Regions from separate parts of the Gottfriedia sp. ABJ_BB2_2 genome, predicted to be linked through region 1. Evidence: a T-box and tRNA genes for the amino acid it is inferred to sense, from the RefSeq annotation. Region 1 holds a T-box; the other holds one or more tRNA genes.
The links. The T-box of region 1 lies ahead of ACX6U0_RS02865 (glycine--tRNA ligase). A T-box ahead of a tRNA ligase gene usually reads a tRNA of that ligase, here a tRNA-Gly.
Positions count from the first base shown of each region.

Region 2: it encodes a tRNA-Gly, which carries the amino acid that the T-box ahead of ACX6U0_RS02865 (glycine--tRNA ligase) is inferred to sense. The anticodon was not compared.

Region 1 is NZ_JBVFKR010000001.1:538,845-543,278, reverse strand. Features, by position in the region: gene ACX6U0_RS02880 (ABC transporter ATP-binding protein) at 1-22, shown strand, start outside; gene ACX6U0_RS02875 (ABC transporter ATP-binding protein) at 40-747, shown strand; gene ACX6U0_RS02870 (hypothetical protein) at 795-1,223, opposite strand; T-box leader at 1,442-1,621, shown strand; gene ACX6U0_RS02865 (glycine--tRNA ligase) at 1,706-3,091, shown strand; gene ACX6U0_RS02860 (Bax inhibitor-1/YccA family protein) at 3,220-3,942, shown strand; gene ACX6U0_RS02855 (NETI motif-containing protein) at 4,038-4,229, shown strand; gene ACX6U0_RS02850 (DNA alkylation repair protein) at 4,291-4,434, shown strand, end outside.
Region 2 is NZ_JBVFKR010000010.1:65,347-69,780, reverse strand. Features, by position in the region: gene ACX6U0_RS17880 (DUF4240 domain-containing protein) at 1-348, opposite strand, end outside; gene ACX6U0_RS17875 (protoglobin domain-containing protein) at 490-1,788, opposite strand; tRNA gene ACX6U0_RS17870 (tRNA-Arg) at 2,042-2,115, opposite strand; tRNA gene ACX6U0_RS17865 (tRNA-Gly) at 2,119-2,192, opposite strand; gene ACX6U0_RS17860 (metallophosphoesterase) at 2,408-2,917, opposite strand; gene ACX6U0_RS17855 (XTP/dITP diphosphatase) at 2,920-3,537, opposite strand; gene rph (ribonuclease PH) at 3,568-4,305, opposite strand.

The sequences.
Region 1 (4,434 bases):
AAGTGCAGTGACTACTGCATAGTGAAAGGAGTAAAAAAAATGACACTATTACAATTAAAAGAAATTAACTCTTTTTACGGTGGTATTCAAGCACTGAAAAATATTAATATTGATGTAAATGAAGGTGAAATCGTTACGTTAATTGGAAGTAATGGTGCTGGAAAATCTACTACTTTAAAAACAATAAGTGGTCAAGTGAAACCAAAAACTGGAGATTTAATTTATAAAGGTGAGAACATTGTTAAACTACAATCTCATGAGATTGCTTTAAAAGGGATTGCTCACGTACCAGAAGGAAGAAGAATCTTTTCTAAATTAACCGTAAAAGAAAATTTAGAAATGGGTGCTTTCTCTGTAAAAGATAAAAAATTAATTGCTGCCAGAATGGAAATGGCGTTTGATTATTTTCCAAGACTGAAAGAACGTATTAACCAAAAGGGTGGTACGATGAGTGGTGGAGAACAACAAATGCTTGCTATTGGAAGAGCATTAATGATGGGGCCGTCATTGTTAATGCTAGATGAACCATCAATGGGACTTGCGCCAATTATTGTTGAACAAATATTCGAGATCATCGAGCAATTGAATAAGCAAGGGATGACGATTTTACTAGTTGAACAAAACGCTTACCAAGCTTTACAGATTGCCCATCGTGGATATGTAATTCAAACAGGGGAAATTCAAATGGTTGGTGAAGGTAAAACATTAATGAATAATGAAGAAATAAAGAAAGCTTACTTAGCTTAAAAAAAAGTGCCATTTGTATAAGTTACAAATGGCACTTTTTTGATGTATTATTTGTTAGCAATAAATTCCATAATCTTTGCTTGAACATCATCATTTGATTGATTAATAGAAGATTGTAAAGTTTCTTCTAGTAAACTACGATTTTTATAATAGTTTTCTTGATTGCTATTATAATAGTACTTCACTGCTTCTAAATCTGAGAAAAACTCTTTTCCAAGCTTTAGAAGAAATGTTACTGGAAGTTTTTCAATCGTGATATTTCCTTTTTGTTCAGAAATTTCATTTACCGTACTATTTGAAGTTGAAATCATTTCATCGTTTAATTCTTTAACTAAAATTTGTTCGAATCCTTTTATTTTATTATTTCTTTTATTTACGATTCGCTTTTTGTTCGTTTTTAATAAACGAATGGAATGATGTTTATCAAGCAATACTGCTGATCGTTTCTTTTTCTTAAAAAATATGCTGCTACTCAAAACTAGCACTCCCTTCTTCAGAAAATAGGTATATTTTTAAAACAACTTTTCTATCATACCAATTAATCAGAATACTGTAAAGATATTATCTTTACATGAATGATTCCCATTAAATATTCTAAAAATTCATGGTATTATTTCATACACAAATGAAAATAATAATATTTGACGGAATAGTTGTCACTTTGATAAACTAAGACCATATTATTATTACATAAGTTATAACGATGACGGAAAGAAGTAACTAAAGCAATATTTGCATAGCGAATTGAGGACGGTGGAAGCTCAATCAAAACCTTTAGTGAAAGGCATTCTTGAGTTATGTTTGAAAGTGGACAATTTCTAAAATTGTCAACTAGGGTGGAACCGCGGGTGCATATACAGCTCTCGTCCCTAGGCAGAAAATGCCTAAGGATGAGAGCTTTTTTATTTTCATTCTTGCATTTTCAAATAGAATCGAATGAAAAATTGGAGGCAAAAAAATGTCAGAAAAGTCAATGGAAGTCATTGTAAGTCATGCAAAGCATCGTGGATTTGTTTTTCCAGGATCAGAAATTTATGGTGGTTTAGCAAATACTTGGGACTATGGTCCATTAGGTATTGAATTAAAATACAATGTTAAAAAAGCTTGGTGGAAAAAATTTGTTCAGCAAAGTCCTTATAATGTTGGGTTAGATGCTGCAATCTTAATGAACCCACGTACTTGGGAAGCTTCAGGTCATATTGGTAATTTTAACGATCCTATGATTGATTGTAAAAATTGTAAGGCTCGTCATCGTGCTGATAAATTAATTGAAAATGCACTTGATGAAAAAGGCATGGAAATTATTGTTGATGGCCTACCATTTTCTGAAATGGCTAAGTTAATTCAAGAACATAACATTGCTTGTCCAGATTGCGGAAGTCATGATTTTACTGATATTCGTCAATTTAATTTAATGTTTAAAACTTTCCAAGGTGTAACAGAGTCAAGTACAAATGAAATTTTCTTACGCCCTGAAACAGCTCAAGGTATTTTTGTTAACTTTAAAAATGTTCAACGTACAATGAGAAAGAAAGTACCATTTGGTATCGCTCAAATTGGAAAAAGCTTCCGTAATGAAATTACACCAGGAAATTTCACGTTCCGTACTCGTGAATTTGAACAAATGGAGCTTGAATTCTTCTGTAAACCAGGTGAAGAGCTTGAATGGTTTACGTATTGGAAAGAAACTGCTAATAAATGGTTATTATCATTAGGTATGAAAGAAGATAATCTTCGTTTAAGAGACCATAGTGAAGATGAATTATCACATTATAGTAATGCAACGACTGACTTCGAATACAAATTCCCATTTGGTTGGGGCGAGCTTTGGGGTGTTGCTTCTCGTACAGATTATGATTTAAAACAGCATATGGAGTTCTCAACTGAAGACTTTACGTATCATGATCCAATTACAAATGAGAAATATGTTCCTTACTGTATTGAGCCATCATTAGGTGCTGACCGTGTTACTTTAGCATTTTTAATTGATGCTTATGAAGAAGAGGCACTAGAAGATGGAACTTCTCGTACAGTAATGAGATTACATCCAGCATTAGCGCCATATAAAGCAGCAATTTTACCTTTATCAAAAAAATTATCTGAAAATGCACAAGAAGTATTTGCGGCATTAGCTGAAGATTTCAATGTAGATTTCGACGAAACTGGTTCAATTGGTAAACGTTACCGCCGTCAAGATGAAATTGGTACACCATTCTGTATCACTTACGATTTTGAGTCAATTGAAGATAAAAAAGTTACAGTTCGTGATCGTGATACAATGGAACAAACTCGTGTAGCAATTAGTGAACTTCAATCTTTCTTAGCTAATAAAATAAAGTTTTAATACTTTTTTCGAAAATAGGTGTCCTTTTGGGCATCTTTTTTCATATATTTTATTAAAGCTTGTTTAAATTTTCATTAATATACTAAAAATGGTAAAATCGATGTATAAAAAAACAAGGAGGAGTTTCGATGAGGAGTTCGAATCCTATCTTAAATTCTGAACAATTAACAAAATCTAGGCACTCGGAAAAAGCAATGACAATGGGTGGGACGATTCGTAAAGCGTTAATTGCTTTAATTATGTTAATCGCAACTGCGGGTTACTCTTACTATTTAACTGCAACTGGAACATTAAGTACAAAAGTGTTTATTGGATGCTTAATATTTGCTTTTATCATTGGTTTAGTAACAAGTTTTTCTCCAAGAATTGCTCCGATTACAACACCTATTTATGCTGCTGTTGAAGGGATTTTAATTGGTAACATTTCAGCAGTATATGAAGCAACTTATGGAATGATCGTTTTACAAGCTGCATTATTAACAATTGCAATTATTGCTGGTACATTAATTTGTTACGCAACTGGTATTGTGAAAGTTACACATCGTTTTAGATCAATCGTAATTGGTTTAACAATTGGCGTTTTGATATTTTACTTACTAACAATGATTCTACAGCTATTCCATGTACCAGTTCCATTTATGCACCAATCAGGTACGATTGGCTTAATTGTAAGCTTAGCAATCTTAATCATTGCTTCACTTAATCTATTTTTAGACTTTGATTTGATTACATCTAGTATAAAACATGGCGCACCTAAACATTTCGAATGGTATTGTGCATTTGGTTTATTAGTAACTGTCATTTGGATTTATGTTGAAGCGTTAAGATTCCTATCAAGACTTAGAAATTAAAATATTAAGCTAAAAACCTTACTCTTAAATAGAAGTAAGGTTTTTTCTACATAAGATTTATAGCATGAAATTTAGTTAGAAAGTAGGTTAATACAATGAGTAAGAAAAAATTTGAAGTATTAGATCATGAAACAATTAATGACTGTTTAAAGAGAATGGAAGCAGAAGGCTATACACCAGTAAAAAGAATGGAAGTGCCAATTTTCTCAGAACAAATGATTAATGGTAAAATGGAAATTGAACCTTCAGGTAGAAAAATCGTATTTGAAGGAAAATTAAGTAAATAAATGAATAAACTTAGTAAAAATATGGAAAAGTAACCTTATATGAATAAAATGAGGTGAAAATATGTCTAAATTAGCATGTCCACGCTGTAAAACAAATAAAACAAGATTTTATTTAATTGAACAACACCCTAAAGCAGTAAAGTTAAATGCACAAAGTGGTGATATTGAACAAGAAGAATATATCTCAGGTGGGTTAGACCCATTT
Region 2 (4,434 bases), on a different contig from region 1:
TAACATGTCTTCTAATTCAGGTACTAAACCTTCATCCTCATAAACAGGAAATATATATTCTGCCAAATAATCTGGATCGTCTAGAACTTTTTTATATACTTGTTCACCTTGACCGATTAACCACGCTCTAAAAAAAGCAAACGAATCTTCTGAGCAACCATCCATTATTACCCATGCCGCTGCTAATAACCTAGAATTGTATGCTCTTGAAAAAGCAGTTTCGAACTGTATTTCAAATTCTGCAATTTCATCATCACTTTGCTTTGCTAAATGACTAATGACCCATTCATAAGGTTCTTCTACAATATGCATTTTTGAAATGAGTCCCCAAAAGTCTTTTTCGGTCATAAAAATCACTCCACTATCTTATTTATATTAGGATAACATATCTCAACATAAAATTTCGGTTCTTAACAAATTTGTTATATTCTCACAATTTTGTAAAAAACAAAAAAAGAGAAGGAAATCCCCTCTCTTTTAGCTAATATATTACTCTTTATGCACTGCATCATTTAGTTCATTTGCAGACGCTGCAACACTGCTGATTGCTCCACCTATTTCCTTAATCACATCAACTAAATTAACAATTTGCTTTTCAATACCATGATTACCGGATAAGCTATTGTCCATTGAACTAACAATACCATTAAAGGAATCATGTGTTTGCGTTGCTTCTTGTTGACCATCATTTACTAGACCTTTCACATCATGAATAGAATCTACTACTTTATTCATATACAAGGTTGCATGTGAGATTAACTCTTCAATTCGTTCTGTTGATGTTTTTGTCTGTGTAGCTAATTTCTTTACTTCGTTTGCGACTACCGCAAATCCTTTTCCATGCTCACCTGCACGAGCAGCCTCTATTGCTGAGTTTAGCGCAAGTAAGTTAGTTTGATTCGCAATATCTTGAACGATTAAAATGACTTGTGATATCTCATTAAATGAGTTATTTAGTACATCAACTGATACTGATACTTCATCTGTACTATTTGAGATTGTTGAAATTTTACTATGCAACACTTTCATTAACTCTTGACCTTCATAAGCCAATGACTGAGTAGTGCTAGCAATTTCATTATTTGAAATAACCGATTCGTTTACCCTTACACTATTATCAACTAATAATTCAACAGCAGCATTTGTTTCTTCAACTAAAGCAAGCAACTCCTCAGCAATTTCACCAATTTTTTTCTTTAAATTGATTTCTACTTGTAGCTGTTTCTCTTTGGCACCGATATTTTCTTTTTCATATAGATCTAATACTAATTGCTGTTCAAAGTTTAATATTTTAGAGGCAACAGATATTAGCTTTCTTTGCTCTTCTCTAGTCGTACTAGAAATTTTAGAAATAACTAAAATCAATTCTTCTAATATATTTTGAAAAGCAGCTAAATACCATTTAGGTTGAAGTCCAATTCTAAAATGGATTTGAGCCACTTTTAAACGTTTATTCACATATTCATCATTAATTTCACCATGAAAAAGTAAATGTATATGGGAAGATAACGTTTTTCTCAAACGTTCAACAGATGAGTGACTTTCAATTATATTTTTTAAATGATCAACTTTTAAAACTGCATCATAAAATGCCGAAACTAAATTTTCTATATTTTCAGAAACAATAGGCTGTAAACTTTTCAATATCTTTAACTCTTCTTCTTTTAATCGTATGAACGCTAACTGCTGTTTTATTTCTTCATCTGTTACTTGAATTGAAACTGAAACATTTGATTGATTACTTTCTTTTAAAAAATGACTTTGTTTCTCTTTCTTATTAAAAAACATAAAATATGCTCCCTTCTTCATCTGTAATTATGTCGGAATAATATAATAAATGTTTAGTTAATTGTCTATTCTATTTTTACTATTGATTCCTACAAATGAATGGGGAGGTTCATACTTAGGCATTTAAAAAGTAGAGAGTAAAGTGTTAGTCCAAAGGGACTAATCAAGAATAGAAGAAGAGATCGAATTAAAAACAAAAATAGGTTTAAGAAATGGGCTAACCCTAATTTCTTAAACCTTTTTCCAATTATGACGTCCTGGGAGGGATTCGAACCCCCGACCGACGGCTTAGAAGGCCGTTGCTCTATCCTGCTGAGCTACCAGGACATATGGAGCGGGTGATGGGAATCGAACCCACGACCGAAGCTTGGAAGGCTTCTATTTTACCATTAAACTACACCCGCATATTTTTTTACCGACATCACCTGTCGACATAATTTATTATAGTCACTTCACTAAATAAAGTCAACAATAATTTTAACTTTTTTTCCAAAATAAAGGAAAAAATTTCTTTTCTATTTATACACTCATTATATTTTATTTGTATGAAAATTATCACTTTTTAAAGAACTTAAAGGTTAGTAGAAATTTATATTACACTACTAACCTTTAACTTATGTTATTGTTTTAAATCAAATGAAGATGATAATAACTCTTTGCCATCAATCGTGTAAAAAATAACCTTTGCAGATTTACCATCGGTATCTATGATTGCATATGTTTTCTCTTTTCGCATGCGAGGTAGAAGTATACTTCCTGGGTTGATAAAAAGGATTCCGTCAAACACTTCTGCACCAAGCATGTGAGAGTGTCCGAAGCAAGCGATGGTTGCCCCTAATTCTCTGCATCGATAATGAAGCTTCTGAAGTGTTTGTTTAATTCCATACAAATGTCCATGGGTAGCATAAATCGTTACATCATTTTCCTGATGAATGAACTCCTCTGGGAATTCCCCTCTAAAATCACAATTCCCACGAACAACATGAAACCCTTGTAATTCTTTTGCATCAATCTCTAACTCAGAGTCACCACAGTGAATCATTAAATCAACATCTTTACGATGACGTTTAGAAATTACTTCAAGAAGGTCTGTTAAACCATGACTATCACTTAGAATCAATGCTTTCATCATCATGATCCCCTTAGAAAAAATTCTTTTCCTTCTTTTTCGATTACGTTCATTAATGATTTAATTGCATTTGCTCTATGACTTAAGCCACTTTTTTCATCTGTCGTTAATTCAGCCATCGTCTTGTCCAACTCTGGCAAGAAGAAAATTGGATCATATCCAAATCCATTTGTACCTCGTTTTTCACTCGAAATATAGCCATCTACTGTCCCATTTACAGTAATCGTTTTTTTACCTGGGTTAGCTAATGCAAGCGCACAATAAAATCTTGCAGTTCGTTTACCTGGAAAAACATCATGTAGCTCACTTAATACCTTTTGTAAATTATCCTCATCACTTTTATGTAATCCTGCATACCGTGCTGAATATACACCAGGTCTTCCTTCAAGTGCATCCACTATTAACCCCGAATCATCTGCAATTACTGGAGTTTGTAGCACTTTTGCTAAGTATTCTGCTTTTAAAATAGCATTTTCCTCAAAAGTTGTACCTGTTTCTTCAATCTCTTCAATTTCAGGGAAATCTCGTAAGGATTTAATTTGAAATCCCATTGGGTGAAAAAGTGCTTCAAAGTCTTTTACTTTCCCTTTATTATTCGTAGCAATAATAATTGTTTCCATCCTTAAAGTCTCTCCTCAATATATGTAAAGTTAAAACTTAATTCCTTCATTTAATAGAACTTCTTTTTGTTTTTCAATCAGTTTTTTAATTCCTAGTTCACCTAAAGAAAGCATTTCATTTAACTCTTCTCTCGTAAATGTCGCTTCTTCACCAGCTCCTTGCAGCTCTACAAAGCGTCCTTCACCTGTCATAATAATATTCATATCAACGCTAGCTGCAGAATCTTCTATATAATATAAATCCAAAACCGCACCAGCGTCCTCTAATATTCCTACAGAAGTAGCTGCCAAATAATCTTTAACTGGATAAGATTTTAATTTATCTTGTTTTACTAATTTATCAAACGCCAACATCATTGCAACGAATGCACCTGTAATGGAAGTTGTTCGAGTTCCCCCATCCGCTTGTATTACATCACAGTCAATCCATATTGTTTTTTCTCCAAGTGCTTCTAAATCTACAACCGCTCTTAATGCTCTACCGATTAATCGTTGGATTTCCATTGTACGACCTGTAACTTTACCTTTTGTCGACTCACGCATCGTACGATCTTGAGTTGCTCTTGGTAACATAGAATACTCAGCTGAAATCCAACCTTTACCACTATTTCTTAAGAAAGGTGGCACACGGTCTTCAACCGTCGCATTACAAATTACTTTTGTATCCCCTATACTAATTAGTACAGATCCTTCAGCATGTTTTGTATAATTCGTTATGATTTCAATTGGCCTTAATTCATTATTTAATCTTCCATCTGTTCTAGTCATGTTTGTTTCCTCCTACATAAATCTTCCAATAACTAGTATAGACAAAAATATGATTTCATTTCTACTTATTAAAAGCATTTCTTAAGATAAATGCAAAAAACCTTGAACAAAGGTCATATTTAGACTTTG